One region of the Leclercia sp. G3L genome, then DNA from elsewhere that is predicted to be linked to it. Evidence: predicted binding sites of a transcription regulator. Region 1 holds the regulator's gene; each other region holds the start of a gene.
The links. Region 1 encodes PhoB, which activates phosphate uptake and scavenging genes when phosphate is short. Its sites were predicted from a motif close to CTGTCATAAAACTGNCNNAT; they were not measured.
Positions count from the first base shown of each region.

Region 2: uvrB (excinuclease ABC subunit UvrB) is a predicted target of PhoB. The motif match lies at 2,114-2,133, and genes of this name have one in related genera.
Region 3: pstS (phosphate ABC transporter substrate-binding protein PstS) is a predicted target of PhoB. The motif match lies at 4,006-4,025, and genes of this name have one in related genera.

Region 1 is NZ_CP088265.1:132,211-138,382, reverse strand. Features, by position in the region: gene sbcC (exonuclease subunit SbcC) at 1-1,368, opposite strand, end outside; gene sbcD (exonuclease subunit SbcD) at 1,365-2,570, opposite strand; gene phoB (phosphate response regulator transcription factor PhoB) at 2,765-3,454, shown strand; gene phoR (phosphate regulon sensor histidine kinase PhoR) at 3,476-4,771, shown strand; gene brnQ (branched-chain amino acid transporter carrier protein BrnQ) at 5,181-6,172, shown strand, end outside.
Region 2 is NZ_CP088265.1:4,590,239-4,596,410, forward strand. Features, by position in the region: gene uvrB (excinuclease ABC subunit UvrB) at 1-1,861, opposite strand, end outside; gene LRS40_RS23490 (ABC transporter ATP-binding protein) at 2,608-3,303, shown strand; gene bioD (dethiobiotin synthase) at 3,242-3,967, opposite strand; gene bioC (malonyl-ACP O-methyltransferase BioC) at 3,960-4,715, opposite strand; gene bioF (8-amino-7-oxononanoate synthase) at 4,699-5,856, opposite strand; gene bioB (biotin synthase BioB) at 5,853-6,172, opposite strand, start outside.
Region 3 is NZ_CP088265.1:1,158,468-1,164,639, reverse strand. Features, by position in the region: gene LRS40_RS06915 (right-handed parallel beta-helix repeat-containing protein) at 1-3, opposite strand, end outside; gene glmU (bifunctional UDP-N-acetylglucosamine diphosphorylase/glucosamine-1-phosphate N-acetyltransferase GlmU) at 347-1,714, shown strand; gene glmS (glutamine--fructose-6-phosphate transaminase (isomerizing)) at 1,993-3,822, shown strand; gene pstS (phosphate ABC transporter substrate-binding protein PstS) at 4,113-5,153, shown strand; gene pstC (phosphate ABC transporter permease PstC) at 5,282-6,172, shown strand, end outside.

The DNA.
Region 1 (6,172 bases):
GAGCTCGCCCTGCGCCTTTTGCACGCTTTCGTTATTCTGGCTGAGGCGCTTTTGCAGAGGCTGATAGCGGGCATGCAAGGTGGTCAGACGCTGGCGCGCCGCGCGGGCCTGGTTTTGCAGCGCCATTTCGGCGGTGACTTGTTCCGCCGTGAGCGTCAGCCTGTTTTCCGGCAGACCTGCCAGCTTCTGCCGTAATTCCGCAATACGCCGGGTCAGCGTCGCGAGCTGCGTTTTATCGCGATTCAGCTGGGTAAAGTGTGCACGCCAGCCTGCCATCTCCTGACCCCACTGGCGCAAGCGGTCGTGGTCGGCCAGCCACTGCGTCAGGGTGGTGAGCTCGGTCTGCAGCTGTTCCTGCGCACGCAGCGCTCCGTTGCGGATCCGCGCGCGCAGCGCCTCGCTGGACTGTAAGCGAGTATTCACATCCAGCATCTGCTGTTCCGTTTGCGCCAGGCGGATGCTCTGCTCCTGCTGCCGCTCCCACTGCGGACGCAGCAGGGCGGCGGGCTGGGCCAGATGCAGCTTTTCCAGCTCTGGCGTAGCGTCGGCCAGGGCCTGCTGCGCCTGCTGCCGGGCGGTCATCGACCGTTGCTGCTCACGCAACAGCTCATCGTGGCGGGTCAGCCAGTGAAAATCTTTCTGCTGCGCTTCCTGTTGAGCCAGCAGCTGTTGTTCTTCGTCAGTGAGTACCTGCAAACCTTGCTGAAGTTGCAGTTGCTGCTCGTCGCTGAGTAATACCACGCCGGCGGCCTGAGCTTCACGTCTTTCCAGCTCGCTGCGCGCCGCTTTGTGTTTTTCAAATACCATCGCCGAAATCTGGCCGTAAATTTCGGTGCCGGTCAGCTCCTCCAGCAGCTCGGCGCGCTCTTTCGGCCTGGCGTTGAGGAAAGCGGCAAATTGCCCCTGGGAGAGCAGCATCGAGCGGGTAAAGCGGTCATAGTCCAGCCCGGTCAGCGAGGCGACAAGCTCCAGCTTATCTTTCACTTTATCCGCGAGGATTTTGCCGTCCTCGCACTGGGCCAGCTCCACGCGCGGCACCTGGAGATTACCGTCCGGCTGATTGCGCGCCCGGTTCTGACTCCAGAAGGCGCGATAGGCCACCCCTTTCACCTCAAACTCCACCTCCGCCAGACACTCGGCGGTGTCACGGGTCATCAGATCGTTCTGCGATTGCGATACGGTGTTGAGGCGCGGCGTCTCGTGGTAGAGCGCGAGGCAGATGGCATCCAGCAGGGTCGTTTTCCCGGCGCCGGTAGGGCCGGTGATGGCAAACAGGCCGTTGCTGAGGAAGGGCTCGGCGGTAAAATCGATTTTCCATTCGCCCTTGAGCGAGTTGAGGTTTTTCAGGCGCAGGCTGAGAATTTTCATGCGTTATCCTCCTCGTTATCCAGGGCGTGCAGCGCATGGCTGAACAGCTCGTTTAACCGGGTTCGCTGGGCGTCGTCGAGGGTCTCCTGCGCCAGGCGGCGTTCGAACACCTCTTCCACGCGCAGCTCACTGAGGGTTTCACGCAGGCTGTTGGCGAGGAGCTTCTCGCGCAGCTCTCGACTGCGCCGCACCAGCAGCACCTCCACCGGCAGATCTTCCGTCAGGCGCTGAATCTTACGCTGCATGTCGTGCAGGTACTCCTCGGTGGCAATTTCGATATCCAGCCAGACGGGGGGCGTCTGCTCCACGCCGCGCCACTGCTCCAGCTGGGCGGCGATGGCCGCCAGATCGCCCTTCAGCACCGCCAGCGGTTGGGTGATGGGCACCTCCAGAGATTCAACGGCGCTGAGCTTACCCTGGTCAAAACTCACCAGATGCACGCATTTGCTTTTGCCGGTTTCGTCAAAGCTGAGGGGGATAGGGGATCCGCAGTAGCGAATGTGGTCGCAGCCGCCAATCTTCTGGGCGCGGTGGATATGGCCCAGCGCGATATAGTCCGCCGCCGGGAAATGCTGGGCGGGGAAGGCATCCAGCGTCCCGATATAGATGTCACGTACTGCGTCACTTTTACTGGCGCCGACGGTGGTGAGGTGCCCGGTGGCGATAATCGGCAGGACGCTGTCGCCGCGAAGCTGGCAGGCGGCGGTATACTGATCGGCATAATAGTGGGTGATGGCGGCTAACAGCTGCTGCTGTTTCTCCATCCCCGAGAGGCCCGCCTGGCTTTTCATCACGTCGCGAGGACGTAAGAACGGGATCGGACAGAGCACCGCTCCGGGGGTACCGTCGCGTTTGTGCAGAACTTGCGGCCCGTGACCGGCGCTGGCGACCACGGTGGTGTTGAGAAACGCCAGAATCTCACGGGATTCATTCAGCGTGGCCACGGAATCATGATTGCCCGCAACAATCACCAGATGGCAGCCGGTCTTCTGCAGATTGACCACGAAACGGTTATACAGCTCTCGCGCATAGCTGGGCGGCGATCCGGTGTCGAAGATGTCCCCGGCCACGAGGATGGCATCCACCTGGTGAGATTGTGCCATCTCAAGCAGCCAGTTGAGAAACGCTTCATGTTCGGCGGCGCGGCTTTTACTGTAAAAGTTTTGTCCCAGATGCCAGTCCGAGGTGTGAAGTATGCGCATAACAGATCCGTGGCAAAAAAAAGTAAGCGGGATTATAAACATTCAGGGGAAGGAAGATAACCGCTACAATCAGGGCGGCCAGAAAACAACGGCTTGCCTTTATTGGTGGGCAGGTTTTTCATAAATCTGTCATAAATCTGACGCATAATGACGCCGTATTACAAACATGTAACCTAAATAAGACAGGGCTAAGTATGGCGAGACGTATTCTGGTCGTAGAAGATGAAGCACCCATTCGTGAAATGGTCTGTTTCGTGCTCGAACAAAATGGCTTTCAACCGGTGGAAGCCGAAGATTACGACAGCGCGGTGAATCAGCTCAACGAACCCTGGCCCGATCTGATCCTGCTCGACTGGATGTTGCCCGGCGGCTCTGGTCTGCAATTCATCAAACATATCAAACGTGAAGCCTTAACCCGCGATATCCCGGTGATGATGTTGACGGCCCGCGGCGAAGAGGAAGATCGCGTTCGCGGTCTGGAGACCGGGGCGGATGACTACATTACCAAACCTTTCTCCCCGAAAGAGCTGGTGGCGCGTATCAAGGCGGTGATGCGCCGTATTTCACCGATGGCGGTGGAAGAGGTGATTGAGATGCAGGGCCTGAGCCTGGATCCTACTTCGCACCGCGTGATGACCGGTGAAAATCCTCTCGATATGGGACCGACCGAATTCAAACTGCTGCACTTCTTCATGACCCACCCGGAACGCGTCTACAGCCGCGAGCAGTTGCTCAATAATGTCTGGGGCACTAACGTGTATGTTGAAGACCGGACGGTGGATGTGCATATTCGTCGTCTGCGTAAGGCCCTGGAAACCAGCGGTCACGATCGCATGGTACAGACCGTCCGCGGCACGGGTTATCGTTTCTCAACCCGTTTCTGAACAATGACAGGAGTGTGACGCGTGCTGGAACGTCTGTCATGGAAAAGGCTCTGTTTTGAACTGGTCCTTTGCTGTATCCCGGCCCTGATCCTCGGGGCCGTTTTCGGTTATTTACCCTGGTTTTTGCTGACAGCAGTCACGGGATTGCTGATCTGGCACTTCTGGAATCTGCTCCGCCTCTCATGGTGGCTGTGGGTTGACAGAAGTATGACCCCACCGCCGGGCAGCGGCAGCTGGGAACCCCTTCTGTATGGTCTTCACCAGATGCAGATGCGTAATAAAAAACGCCGACGCGAGCTGGGTAGCCTGATCAAACGCTTTCGCAGCGGTGCGGAATCTCTGCCGGATGCAGTGGTGCTCACCACCGAAGAGGGAGCGATGTTCTGGTGTAACGGACTGGCGCAACAGCTGCTGGGCCTGCGCTGGCCTGACGATAATGGACAGAACATCCTCAACCTGCTGCGCTACCCCGAGTTTGCGCAGTATCTGAAGAAACGCGATTTCACCCGCCCGCACAATCTGGTGCTGAACAACGGTCGCCATCTGGAGATCCGCGTCATGCCCTACAGCGACAAACAGTGGCTGATGGTGGCACGCGATGTGACGCAAATGCACCAGCTGGAAGGGGCGCGGCGCAACTTCTTCGCCAACGTCAGCCATGAGTTACGCACCCCACTGACGGTGTTGCAGGGCTATCTGGAGATGATGCAGGAGCAGACCCTGGAGGGCGCGCCGCGGGAAAAAGCGCTCCAGACCATGCGCGAGCAGACGCAGCGCATGGAAGGGCTGGTGAAGCAGCTGCTGACCCTCTCCCGTATTGAGGCTGCGCCAACCCTGGCGCTCAACGAAACCATCGACGTGCCGATGATGTTGCGGATGTTAGAGCGCGAGGCGCAAACCCTGAGCCAGCAGCAACATCAGCTCACCTTCGAGGTGGATAACAGCCTCAAAGTGCGCGGCAGTACCGATGAGCTGCGCAGCGCCATCTCCAACCTGGTTTATAACGCGGTGAATCACACTCCGGCGGGCACCCACATTACCGTGCGCTGGCAGCATGCGCCCACGGGGGCGGAGTTCAGCGTGGAAGACAATGGCCCGGGTATCGGTCCGGAGCACATTCCCCGTCTTACCGAGCGTTTTTATCGGGTGGATAAAGCCCGTTCTCGCCAGACGGGCGGCAGCGGACTGGGGCTGGCTATCGTGAAGCACGCCATCAATCACCACGACAGCCGTCTCGATATCGTCAGCACGCCGGGTAAAAGCACGCGTTTCAGTTTCGTGATCCCGGAACGTTTGATTGCCAGTAACAGCGCCTGACGACCCTCCTGTAATCAGATATTGCCACAGGCCAGCGTAAGCTGGCCTGTTTGCTTTGCAGTCAACCGAAGCGCGGGTAAATTTTATACGCCTGATGCTTTTTTGTTCGCATGATTAGCCATGGGTTTTTCTGATAATTGGTGTAATGTTTCAGGTCTTACTTTCAACCTGGCATATTGTTCTGGTTTTGCGATCCCATATTGCCTTTAAACGTTATAAGCGTTTAAATTGCCCTCCTGATATTGTCGGACAGACTGTATTTGCGTGGTAAATCGAAAAAATATTCCTGACCACGGCAGCAGGGGAGCATTTCCCGCTGAAATTGCACATTTTTTCCGCTGTTTTGTTCCGCATGGGATAGCGAAAAATTCAACGTTTTCAACACCACATCCACAGGCAGTAAGGTTTTATGACCCATCAATTGAAATCGCGCGATATCATCGCACTGGGCTTTATGACATTTGCGCTGTTCGTTGGCGCGGGCAACATCATCTTTCCACCAATGGTGGGTCTTCAGGCGGGTGAACACGTCTGGACCGCGGCGATCGGCTTTCTGATCACCGCAGTGGGCCTGCCGGTACTGACCGTCGTGGCGCTGGCGAAAGTAGGCGGCGGCGTCGACAGCCTCAGCGCGCCAATTGGTAAAGTCGCCGGGGTGATGCTGGCCGTGGTCTGCTACCTGGCGATCGGTCCGCTGTTTGCGACCCCGCGTACCGCGACCGTCTCCTTCGAAGTGGGAATTGCCCCGCTGACCGGCGATGGCCCGCTGCCGCTGTTTATCTACAGCCTGGTCTATTTCGCCATCGTGATCCTGGTGTCGCTCTATCCTGGCAAGCTGCTGGATACCGTGGGCAACTTCCTGGCCCCAATGAAGATTCTGGCCCTGTTGGTGCTGGCTGTAGCGGCGATTGTCTGGCCTGCTGGCCCGCTGAGCTCCGCCACCGAAGCCTATCAGAACGCCGCTTTCTCTAACGGTTTCGTGAACGGTTACCTGACCATGGATACGCTGGGCGCAATGGCATTCGGTATCGTGATCGTTAACGCTGCGCGTTCCCGCGGCGTGACCGAAGCGCGTCTGCTGACCCGCTACACCGTCTGGGCTGGCCTGATGGCGGGCGCTGGGCTGGCGCTGCTCTATCTGGCGCTGTTCCGTCTGGGTTCCGACAGCAGCGTGCTGGTTGACCAGGGCGCGAACGGTGCGGCTATTCTGCATGCCTACGTTCAGCACACCTTTGGCGGCGCGGGCAGCATGATGCTGGCTATCCTGATCTTCCTGGCCTGTCTGGTGACGGCGGTTGGCCTGACCTGTGCCTGTGCGGAGTTCTTTGCTCAGTACGTTCCGCTCTCTTACCGTACGCTGGTGTTTATCCTCGGCGGCTTCTCGATGGCGGTGTCGAACCT
Region 2 (6,172 bases), 370 kb from region 1:
CGGCCTCCACCGGTGAGCGCGACTTGCCGCGGCCCTTCGCTTTGGTTTTGGCGATGTTCTGGCCGAGCGCCAGGATATCCACCACCTTCTTGTTCAGACCCTGCGGCGTAATGCCGTGCTCTTCGTTATAGCGCTGCTGCTTCTCGCGGCGGCGTTCGGTTTCGCCGATGGCTTTCGCCATTGACGGGGTGATCTTGTCGCCGTAAAGAATCGCTTTGCCGTTGACGTTTCGCGCCGCACGACCAATGGTCTGGATCAGCGAGCGCTCGGAGCGCAGGAAGCCCTCTTTATCGGCATCCAGAATCGCCACCAGCGACACTTCCGGCATATCCAGCCCTTCACGCAGCAGGTTGATCCCCACCAGCACGTCGAACTCGCCAAGGCGCAGGTCGCGGATGATCTCCATACGTTCCACGGTGTCGATATCCGAGTGCAGATAGCGCACCTTCTCGCCATGCTCCTCGAGGTATTCGGTCAGATCTTCCGCCATGCGTTTGGTCAGGGTGGTGACCAGCACGCGCTCGTTGATGGCCGCCCGGGCACGGATCTCCGACAGCAGATCGTCCACCTGGGTGCCAACCGGACGCACTTCGATAATCGGATCCAGCAGACCGGTCGGACGCACCACCTGATCCACCACTTCATCGCCCGATTTCTCCAGCTCGTAGTTGCCCGGCGTCGCGGAAACGTAGATGGTTTGCGGCGCCAGCGCCTCAAACTCTTCGAACTTCATCGGGCGGTTATCCAGCGCCGACGGCAGACGGAAGCCGTACTCCACCAGGGTCTCTTTACGCGCCCGGTCACCGCGGTACATGCCGCCAATCTGCGGAATGGTCACGTGGGATTCGTCCACCACCAGCAGGCCATCCGCCGGCAGGTAGTCAAACAGGGTCGGCGGCGCCTCGCCCGGCCCGCGGCCGGAGAGATAGCGCGAGTAGTTTTCAATACCGGAGCAGTAGCCCAGCTCGTTCATCATCTCGAGATCGAACTGGGTACGCTGGCTGATGCGCTGCTCTTCCAGCAGCTTGTTGTTGTCCAGCAGGGTCTTGCGGCGATCCGCCAGCTCTACCTTGATATCTTCCATCGCCTGCACGATGCGCTCGCGCGGGGTAACGTAGTGGGTTTTGGGGTAGACGGTGAAGCGCTGAATAATCGACTCCACGTGGCCGGTCAGCGGATCAAACAGGGACAGCCGCTCCACCTCTTCATCAAACAGCTCCACGCGCAGCGCGAAGTCGTCCGACTCCGCCGGGAAGATGTCGATGACCTCGCCGCGAACGCGGAAAGTACCGCGCTGGAACGCCTGATCGTTGCGGGTATATTGCAGCTCCGCCAGGCGCCGCAAGATGGCGCGCTGATCGATAATCATCCCCTGAGTCAGGTGCAGCATCATCTTCAGGTAGAGATCGGGGTCGCCGAGGCCGTAAATGGCTGACACCGAGGCTACCACCACCACGTCGCGGCGCTCGAGCAGGGCCTTGGTGGCGGACAGACGCATCTGCTCGATATGCTCGTTCACCGAGGCATCCTTTTCAATAAAGGTGTCGGAGCTCGGGACGTAGGCTTCCGGCTGGTAGTAGTCGTAGTAGGAGACGAAGTACTCCACCGCGTTTTCGGGGAAGAACTCTTTCATCTCGCCGTACAGCTGCGCAGCCAGGGTTTTGTTAGGTGCCAGCACCATGGTGGGCCGCTGAAGATCGGCGATCACGTTGGCGACGGTAAAGGTTTTACCCGAACCGGTCACCCCCAGCAGCGTCTGGTGTGCAAGCCCATCCTCCAGCCCCTCTTTCAGACGGCGAATCGCTTCAGGCTGATCGCCAGAAGGACGGAAAGCGGAATTCAGTTTGAACGGTTTACTCATGAACGGCGACCTGATGATGATTAATACGGCAAGTGTGTAATTTTACTCCTCATGGCTATTTTTGCCAGTAAATTATACTGGTTATAAACCCAGTAGCATCTGCGTGGTTTTGTGCCAGCAGCAGCGGGAATCAAGCAAAGCTGCGCAAAATTTCGGCTGTGACGGGATAAAATTCCATCAGGGGTCGGTTATCCCCAGAATTTTTTGTTTTTTAACATTTGTCAAGGCGAACCGCCGGACTTTAGCGCATCTGATTGACAGTTTGATGACAATGATTGCTTTTATTTAACGCCTTGATCTGCAATAAAGTTTTCAAAAAGACGCGTTTCGCAGCAATTCAGGCGCAGGCCGCGTATTCTCTCGCTTACCTTGTGTTTTCTAACTCTAATGCACATGGTTATCCACAGGAATAGTGGATAACTGTCTCCAGGCCATACGGAACGTGACTCGGCCCGTTCCCGGTTTTTCTCCCCAGCGCGACGGTAAAAAATTTTTATCACCCAATTATGGCGATCTTATGACAAAAATCAGCGAACGAACTGGTGAGGCATTGCTCACATTTTAATCAAAATAGTACCTGCACCAGGTGCATAAAACGGGGCACCGACGCAGTGCAGGTTCCTGTCATCGCAGCGCGCATTTTCGAACCTAATCCGAAAAAAGAAGGGTTAAGCGCCATTTTTTGGGCTGTGGCAAGAGTCTTGCAGAGCATCAGGTGTCACCGATGCCTGAAAAGGAGCAATACCATGTTAAGCCTGCGCGCTGTAAACCAGTATTACGGGGATCGCCACACCCTGTGGAACGTTGACCTCGATCTGCCTCCCGGCCTCTGCACCGGCGTCGTCGGGCTGCCCGGAATGGGGAAAACTACCCTCGTGAGCTGTATTGCCGGGCTGCTGCCCATCGCCAGCGGCACCATGGTCTGGCATGACGCCGGGCCAGAGACCCGTCCAGGAGAGGGGATCAGCTTTGTGTCACAGGACCGGCGGATCTTTTCGCAACTGACGGTAGAGGAGAATCTGCATGTCGCGCGGATGGCGAAAGGCGTCGCGGGCGGATCGGTAAGCCGCGACGTTTTTGAGTTCTTTCCGGAGCTGTACCCGCTGCGCCAGCATCGGGCCTCGGGTCTTAATGACGACCAGCAGTACCAGCTGGCACTGGCGAACGCGCTGGTGACCCGCCCTCGCCTGTTGATCCTCGACGAGCCCAGCCGCGGCACCGGCCAGCTGTTTACCCTCAAGCTGGCGCAGCTGCTGCTCAGGTTCAACCGGGAGCTGGGATTATCGGTGCTGCTGGCCGAACAACATCTTTCCCTGATCCGTCGGGTGGCGGATCGCTTTTGCCTGCTTTACCGGGGGCGAAACGTGGCTCAGGGTCGGGTCAGCGAGCTGGATGACCCGCTGATTGCCCACTGGATGGGGCCGACGGCGTCAGCGCAGTAAGAGACAGATACTGCCCGACTGCCGAGGTGTCAGCCGTATCGCCCAGCCACGGGATCTCGCCCAGCAGCGGAGCGGGCAGCACGCGCCGGAGCGTCGTCATGTATTCGGCATGGCGCTTGCCGGGGGACACTACTCCGTTCGCCACCCAGCCTGCAAAATGCAGTCCCGCCTGCTGAATCGCCTGCGCGGTCAGCATCGCGTGGTTGATACAGCCCAGCTTCACCCCCACCACCAGGATCACCGGCAGGCGTTCGGCCAGCACCCAGTCGGCGAAGGTCTGCTCCTGCGACAGCGGCGTGAACCAGCCGCCCGCCCCTTCCACCAGCACCCAGTCGGCACAGCTCTCCAGGGTGCGTAACCCGGCGGAGAGCGTGCTGAACAGGATCGGGCGCTGCTCGTCGGCGCTGATGATGTGCGGCGACGTCGGCTCCGCGAAGGTATAGGGGTTCACCGTCGGGTAGCTCAGCGCCACGCTGCTGTTGCGCTGTAACGCCAGCGCATCGCTGTTGCGCAGCCCTTGTGCGGTCATCTCACTGCCCGAGGCCACCGGTTTGTATCCGGCAGTGTTGCGGCCCAGCGCCCGTGCCGCCTGTAACAGGGCGGTGCTGGCGACGGTTTTACCGACCTCGGTGTCGGTGCCGGTGACAAAATAACGTTCAGTCACGTTCGATAATTCCATGAAAAAGTTGATAAGAGAGCGGGAATTTCCCCGCCTGCTGTGGCCAGGCCTGTGCCAGCCGCTGCAGCTGGCCGCGCGTTAAGGGCCTGTCGGCCCGCCCGGCGTGCAGATGGGTGGCGCCGATCCCCTTCAGGGACTGCATGGCGCTGAGCGCATCCTCAAACAGCAGGGTGACGGTCTGGACCGCACAGCGGTACTGCCAGCCGGACAGGGCATCGTTCACCTGCTGTCCGGTCAGAAAACGGTTGGCGTGCGGCTGGGTATCCACCGCCTGCCAGGCCTGATTCAGCTCCGGCAGCGAGCCGTTGAGCAGCGTGGTGAAGGCCACCTTGCCTCCCGGCTGCGCCACGCGATACAGCTCTGCCAGCGCCTGCGGCAGGCTGGCGCACCACTGCACCGCCAGATGGCTCCAGACCAGGCTGAACTGCCCCTCCGCCAGCGGAATGGCTTCGATATCGGCCTGCAGATAGCAGTCGGCCGCCTGGTTGCGGCGCGCTTCCTCCAGCATCGGGGCGCAGAGATCCATCGCCGTCACATGACTCCCGGCCTGGCGCCAGGCCAGGCTGTTGCTCCCCGGACCGCAGCCGGCGTCCAGCACGCTGGCAAACCTGTTTTCTGCCAGCAAAGCCCGCAGCCCGTCGGCACTTTGCCGCTGGAGACCATCGTGGCGCGCGTAGCTGTGCGCCGCCCGGCCAAAGGCGGCGGCAATCGCCTGTTTATTCACTTGCGACATGCAGCGCCTCCAGTAACGCGGTGATATCTTCCGGCTCATGCGCCGCCGTCAGGGTCAGGCGCAGGCGCGCCGTGCCCGCCGGCACGGTAGGCGGACGAATGGCGGTCACCCAGATCCCCTGCTCTCTGAGGACCTGCGCCAGGTGCAGGGCGCGCGCGTTTTCGCCGACGATCAGCGGTTGAATGGCGCTCTGCGAGGCGGTGATCGCCAGCGGCAAATCGCGCACGCCCGCGCGGAACTGGTCAATTAACGCAGCCAGCCGCTGCCGACGCGCGTCGCCTTCGTCGCTGCGAATCAGGTTAAAGGCCGCCAGCAGCGCCACCGCCTGGGCAGGCGGCATGCTGGTGCTGTAGATCAGATGGCGGGCGAACTGCAGCAGGTAGTCGGCGACGGATTCGCTGCACAGCACCGCCGCCCCGCTGACCCCAACGCCTTTACCGAAGGTCACCACCAGCAGCTCGGGTTTTACCCGCAGGCTGGCAGCGCTTCCCCGCCCCTCTGGCCCGGTGACGCCAATCCCGTGGGCATCGTCCACCAGCAGCCAGCTGCCCTGACGCTGGGCCGCCGCGTGGATGTCGCCCAGCGGGGCGCTGTCGCCGTCCATGCTGAAGATCCCCTCGGTCACTACCAGCTGTTGCCCGGCGCAGGGTTTATCCAGCAGCGAATCCAGCTGGGCGACATCATTGTGGGCGAAGCGCCTGAGCTGAGCCGGGCTGTGGCTGGCGGCTTCCAGCAGCGAGGCGTGGCTTAAGCGGTCGGCCACAATGCGATCCTCTTTGCCGGTCAGGGCGGCAATCAGCGCCTGATTAGCGGCAAAGCCGGAGATAAACAGCAGCGCCCGCGGGTAGCCGAGCCACCCGGCAAGGTGCTCCTCCAGCGCCTGATGCGCGTGGGTGTAGCCGCTGACGTGGCCGGAGCCGCCGCTGCCCACGCCGTACTGCTCCGCGCCCTGTTGCCAGGCGCGGATGATGTCGGGGTGCTGACTCAGGCCGAGATAGTCATTGCCGGAGAAGTTGCAGTACCGCCGCTGCTCGCGGGTGAGAAAGCGCCCGGCGCCGTTCTCCACCGGGGTGCGCACGCGCAGGGCGTCGGCCGCCCGACGAGCGTCGAGGGCAGCATCGATGCGTTGTTGCCAGGTCATACCGTCGCCGCGTTGTAGAACTGGTCGGTATCGGCATTGAAAAGCTGCTGTTCGAGCTGGTGCTGCTGCTCGTTATCGCCAGTCAGCACCGCGGTCTGCTGCGGGTTGAGCCCCAGCTTGCGGAACAGCTGCACGTCCTTGTCCTCTTCCGGGTTCGGGGTGGTAAGCAGCTTGCAGCCGTAGAAGATGGAGTTAGCCCCGGCCATAAAGCACATCGCCTGAGTCTGCTCGTTCATCTGCTCGCGACCCGCCGAGAGGCGTACGTACGAGGTCGGCATCATCACCCGCGCCACCGCAATGGTGCGGATAAAGTCAA
Region 3 (6,172 bases), 1.0 Mb from region 1:
CATCTTATTCTCCTGAGTAATAATTGAGCGCTATTATCATCAGAATAAAACGGCGTTTCTTTTTTGCCGGTCACACATTTCGATAATTAAAACAGCGTTTTGGTTATGGAAGGCTTTATTCATGAAGCGAAAAAATAGCTAACATGCTGTGAGGGCTGGAGACTTCTTTAAAGGACGCTATATTCCATAGGCAAAGTCCTTTACTCTGCTGTAAAAAGAACCTTTAAACAGCCCTCAACAGGCGAAGTTGCGCGTTTTAGCGCCACCCCATTTTATGGCGCAAAATATGTAGAATTTTCAACGCCAAAGGGTTTTACTTTTCACTCAAATTACAGTCAGGACGTGTATGTTGAATAATGCAATGAGCGTGGTCATTCTTGCCGCAGGCAAAGGCACCCGCATGTATTCCGATCTTCCAAAAGTGCTGCACACCCTGGCAGGGAAAGCGATGGTGCAGCATGTCATTGATGCTGCGAATGAAATGGGCGCGAGCCAGGTACACCTGGTCTACGGCCACGGTGGCGATCTGCTGAAGCAGACGCTGCGTGATGACAAGCTCAACTGGGTGCTGCAGGCAGAACAGCTGGGCACCGGTCACGCCATGCAGCAGGCGGCCCCGTTCTTCTCCGACGACGAAGATATCCTGATGCTTTACGGTGACGTGCCGCTGATCTCCGTGGAGACGCTGGCTCGCCTGCGTGCCGCGAAGCCGCAGGGCGGCATTGGTCTGCTGACCGTTAAGCTGGACGATCCGTCCGGTTATGGCCGTATCACCCGTGAAAACGGCAAGGTGACGGGCATTGTTGAGCACAAAGATGCGACCGATGCGCAGCGTGAAATCCAGGAAATTAACACCGGTATTCTGATCGCCAACGGCGCGGACATGAAACGCTGGTTGTCGCAGCTGAATAACAACAACGCGCAGGGTGAATTCTACATCACCGATATCATTGCGATGGCGTATCAGGAAGGCCGTGAGATTGCTGCCGTTCATCCGGCGCGCATCAGCGAAACGGACGGTGTGAATAACCGCCTTCAGCTTTCCCGCCTTGAGCGTATTTATCAGTCCGAGCAGGCAGAAAAGCTGCTGCTGGCGGGCGTAATGCTGCGCGATCCGGCGCGTTTCGATCTGCGTGGGGTGCTCAATCACGGGCGCGACGTCGAAATCGATACTAACGTTATTCTGGAAGGCAACGTAACGCTGGGTAACCGCGTCAAAATTGGCACCGGTTGCGTGATCAAAAACAGCGTGATTGGTGACGACTGCGAAATCAGCCCTTACAGCGTGGTGGAAGATGCCCATCTGGAGGCTGCCTGTACCATCGGGCCGTTCGCCCGCCTGCGTCCAGGCGCTGAACTGCTTGAAGGCGCTCACGTCGGCAACTTCGTCGAAATGAAAAAAGCGCGTCTGGGTAAGGGCTCTAAAGCAGGGCATCTGACCTATCTGGGCGATGCTGAGATTGGCGACAACGTGAATATCGGCGCCGGGACCATCACCTGTAACTATGACGGCGCGAACAAGTTTAAAACCATTATTGGCGACGACGTGTTTGTCGGATCCGATTCGCAGCTGGTGGCGCCAGTGACTATCGGCAAAGGCGTAACCATTGCCGCAGGCACTACCGTTACGCGCGATGTGGCGGAAAACGAGCTGGTCATCAGCCGCGTGCCGCAGGTTCACAAGCAGGGCTGGAAACGCCCGGTGAAGAAGTAAAAGCATTTTCGGGATGAGGGGATAACATAATCCCCCGCCTATAAGCAGTACCCATAAAAATAACCCCACTCTCTACAAGGCTCGGGGCGCCCGAAAAGGGCATACCCAACGGATTTCGCGTTGTGGCAAGGCGGCAAGCGTATGAGTCCATGGGAGCTTACTTAAGTAAGTGACCGTGGCGAAGACGTGAAGCCAACGCAGTCACGGCGTGAAAGACGAAGGGTAAATACAGGTCAGCGACAACGCAGGCGTAAAGCCTCTATTCGGAATCTAAAACTATGTGTGGAATTGTTGGCGCAGTCGCGCAGCGTGATATTGCTGAAATCCTTCTCGAAGGGTTACGTCGTCTGGAATACCGTGGTTATGACTCTGCCGGTCTGGCAGTGGTCGATGCAGAAGGGCACATGACCCGTCTGCGCCGCCTCGGTAAAGTAAACATGCTGGCCCAGGCTGCGGAAGAAACTCCGCTGCACGGTGGCACAGGCATTGCCCATACCCGTTGGGCGACCCACGGTGAACCTTCTGAAGGCAACGCGCACCCGCATGTCTCTGAACACATTGTGGTGGTGCATAACGGCATCATCGAAAACCACGAGCCGCTGCGTGAAGTACTCACTGAGCGCGGTTATACCTTCGTGTCTGAAACCGACACCGAAGTGATTGCTCACCTGGTTCACTGGGAGCTGGAGCAGGGCGGTACGCTGCGTGAAGCCGTACTGCGTGCGATCCCCCAGCTGCGCGGTGCCTACGGCACCGTGATCCTGGACAGCCGTGACCCGTCCACCCTGCTGGCCGCTCGCTCGGGCAGCCCGATGGTGATTGGTCTGGGGATGGGCGAAAACTTCATCGCCTCCGATCAGCTGGCGCTGCTGCCGGTCACCCGTCGCTTTATCTTCATGGAAGAGGGCGATATTGCGGAAGTGACCCGTCGCGACGTGAAAATCTTTGATAAAACTGGCGAGCCGGTGAAGCGTCAGGATATCGAATCTAATCTGCAGTATGACGCCGGCGATAAAGGCGCTTACCGTCACTACATGCAGAAAGAGATCTACGAGCAGCCAAACGCCATCAAAAACACCCTGACCGGGCGCATCAGCCACGGCGAAGTGGATTTGAATGAACTGGGGGCTAACGCCAACGAGATGCTGGCTAACGTCGAGCATATTCAGATCGTGGCCTGCGGTACCTCCTACAACTCCGGTATGGTCTCCCGCTACTGGTTTGAAGCCCTGGCCGGTGTGCCGTGCGACGTGGAAATCGCCTCTGAATTCCGCTATCGCAAATCGGCCGTACGCCGTAACAGCCTGATGATCACCCTGTCGCAGTCCGGCGAAACCGCCGACACCCTGGCGGCGCTGCGTCTGTCCAAAGAGCTGGGTTACCTCGGTTCGCTGGCGATCTGTAACGTGCCGGGTTCATCTCTGGTACGTGAATCCGATCTGGCGCTGATGACCAAAGCCGGCACCGAAATCGGCGTGGCCTCCACCAAAGCGTTCACCACCCAGCTGACGGTCCTGCTGATGCTGGTGGCGAAACTGGCTCGTCTGAAAGGCCAGGATGCCTCTGTTGAGCATGACATCGTACACGGCCTGCAGGCGCTGCCGAGCCGTATTGAGCAGATGCTCTCTCAGGACAAACGCATTGAAGCGCTGGCGGAAGCCTTCTCCGACAAGCATCACGCCCTGTTCCTCGGTCGTGGCGATCAGTACCCGATCGCGCTGGAAGGTGCCCTGAAGCTCAAAGAGATCTCCTACATCCACGCGGAAGCCTATGCCGCAGGCGAGCTGAAACATGGCCCACTGGCGCTGATCGACGCGGATATGCCGGTGATCGTGGTGGCACCTAACAACGAACTGCTGGAAAAACTGAAATCCAACATCGAAGAGGTCCGCGCCCGTGGCGGTGTGCTGTTTGTCTTCGCCGATAAAGATGCCGGTTTCGTCAGCAGCGACAACATGCACATCATCGAGATGCCGCATGTGGAAGAGGTGATTGCGCCAATCTTCTATACCGTACCGCTGCAGCTGCTGGCGTATCACGTCGCGCTGATTAAAGGTACCGACGTTGACCAGCCGCGTAACCTGGCGAAGTCCGTTACCGTAGAGTAATCCCTTCAGGCTCCACCTTCGGGTGGAGCTTTTTTATCCGCGTTTTTTAATGACAAACTGTCATCTTCAGCTAACTTTTTCAGTGTCACAGAAAGAAAATTTTTCTGAAATCTTAGCGTCATAATGATATTCAACCTGCTGATATTTAACCTTTATTTTAACTTTTCCAAAGCGAAATTCTCGCTGTCATAAAACTGTCATAATTCGTACATTTATCTGTCACCTCTTTGTCCTATTTTGCTCATCGTAGCCACTAAACAACGATTTACGAAAATCTTGCAGGAGACATTATGAAAGTTATGCGTACCACTGTCGCAACTGTTGTCGCCGCGACCTTATCGATGAGCGCGTTCTCTGTATTCGCAGAGGCAAGCCTGACTGGCGCTGGTGCAACCTTCCCTGCGCCGGTGTATGCCAAATGGGCTGATACCTACCAGAAAGAAACTGGTAACAAGGTCAACTACCAGGGTATCGGCTCCTCCGGTGGCGTTAAACAAATTACCGCGAATACCGTTGATTTCGGCGCATCTGACGCTCCGCTGTCTGATGAAAAACTGACGCAGGAAGGCCTGTTCCAGTTCCCGACCGTTATCGGTGGTGTTGTGCTGGCCGTGAATATCCCTGGCCTGAAGTCCGGCGAGCTGGTGCTGGATGGCAAAACCCTGGGTGATATCTACCTCGGCAAAATCAAAAAATGGGATGACGAAGCCATCACCAAACTGAACCCGGGCGTGAAACTGCCTTCGCAGAACATCGCTGTGGTTCGTCGCGCTGACGGTTCCGGTACCTCCTTCGTCTTCACCAGCTACCTGGCGAAAGTGAACGAAGAGTGGAAATCGAAAGTCGGTTCCGGCTCTACCGTTAACTGGCCAACCGGTCTGGGCGGGAAAGGTAACGACGGTATCGCTGCCTTCGTACAGCGTCTGCCTGGCTCAATCGGCTACGTAGAATATGCTTACGCGAAGCAGAACAACCTGGCGTACACCAAGCTGGTTTCTGCTGACGGTAAACCAGTAAGCCCGACCGAAGAGAACTTTGCTAACGCGGCTAAAGGCGCTGACTGGAGCAAATCTTTCGCTCAGGACCTGACTAACCAGAAAGGCGAAGGCGCGTGGCCAATCACCTCCACTACCTTCATCCTGGTTCACAAAGAGCAGAAGAAACCAGAGCAGGGTACTGAAGTGCTGAAGTTCTTCGACTGGGCATACAAAAACGGCAACAAACAGGCGAACGACCTGGATTACGCCAGCCTGCCGGACAGCGTGGTTGAGCAGATTCGTGCTGCATGGAAAACCAACGTGAAAGACAGCAGCGGTAAAGCGCTGTACTAACAGGATATTTTTGACGAAGATGGCGGGTGGCGCTGGCGCTAACCCGCCCTACGGCGCCACCTGTAGGCCCGGTAAGCGTCAGCGCCACCGGGCATATTCGTAAGACGTCTCAAACAGAAGAGTAATTTATGGCTGCAACCAAGCCTGCATTTAACCCTCCGGGTAAAAAAGGTGACATGATTTTCAGCGCGCTGGTAAGACTGGCTGCGCTGATTGTGCTATTGCTGCTGGGCGGCATCATCGTGTCTCTGATTTTCTCCTCATGGCCGAGCATCCAGAAATTTGGTTTCTCCTTCCTGTGGACCAAAGAGTGGGATGCCCCGAACGATATCTACGGTGCGCTGGTGCCGATCTACGGCACGCTGGTGACCTCGTTTATCGCCCTGCTGATTGCCGTGCCGGTGAGCTTTGGTATCGCCCTGTTCCTGACTGAACTGGCGCCGAACTGGCTGAAGCGTCCGCTGGGTATCGCCATCGAGCTGCTGGCGGCGATCCCGAGTATCGTTTACGGCATGTGGGGCCTGTTTATCTTTGCGCCGCTGTTCGCGACTTACTTCCAGGAGCCGGTGGGCAACGTCCTCTCCGCCATCCCGTTTGTGGGCGCCCTTTTCTCCGGTCCGGCATTCGGTATCGGGATCCTGGCCGCAGGCGTCATCCTTGCCATCATGATTATTCCTTACATCGCGGCGGTGATGCGCGATGTCTTCGAACAAACCCCGGTGATGATGAAAGAGTCGGCCTACGGCATCGGCTGCACCACCTGGGAAGTTATCTGGCGTATCGTTCTGCCGTTCACCAAAAATGGGGTAATTGGCGGCGTCATGCTGGGTCTGGGCCGCGCGCTGGGTGAAACCATGGCCGTGACCTTTATCATCGGTAACACCTACCAGCTCGACAGCGCCTCGCTCTATATGCCGGGCAACAGCATCACCTCGGCGCTGGCTAACGAATTCGCTGAAGCGGAATCGGGCCTGCACGTTGCCGCGCTGATGGAACTGGGCTTAATTCTGTTTGTTATC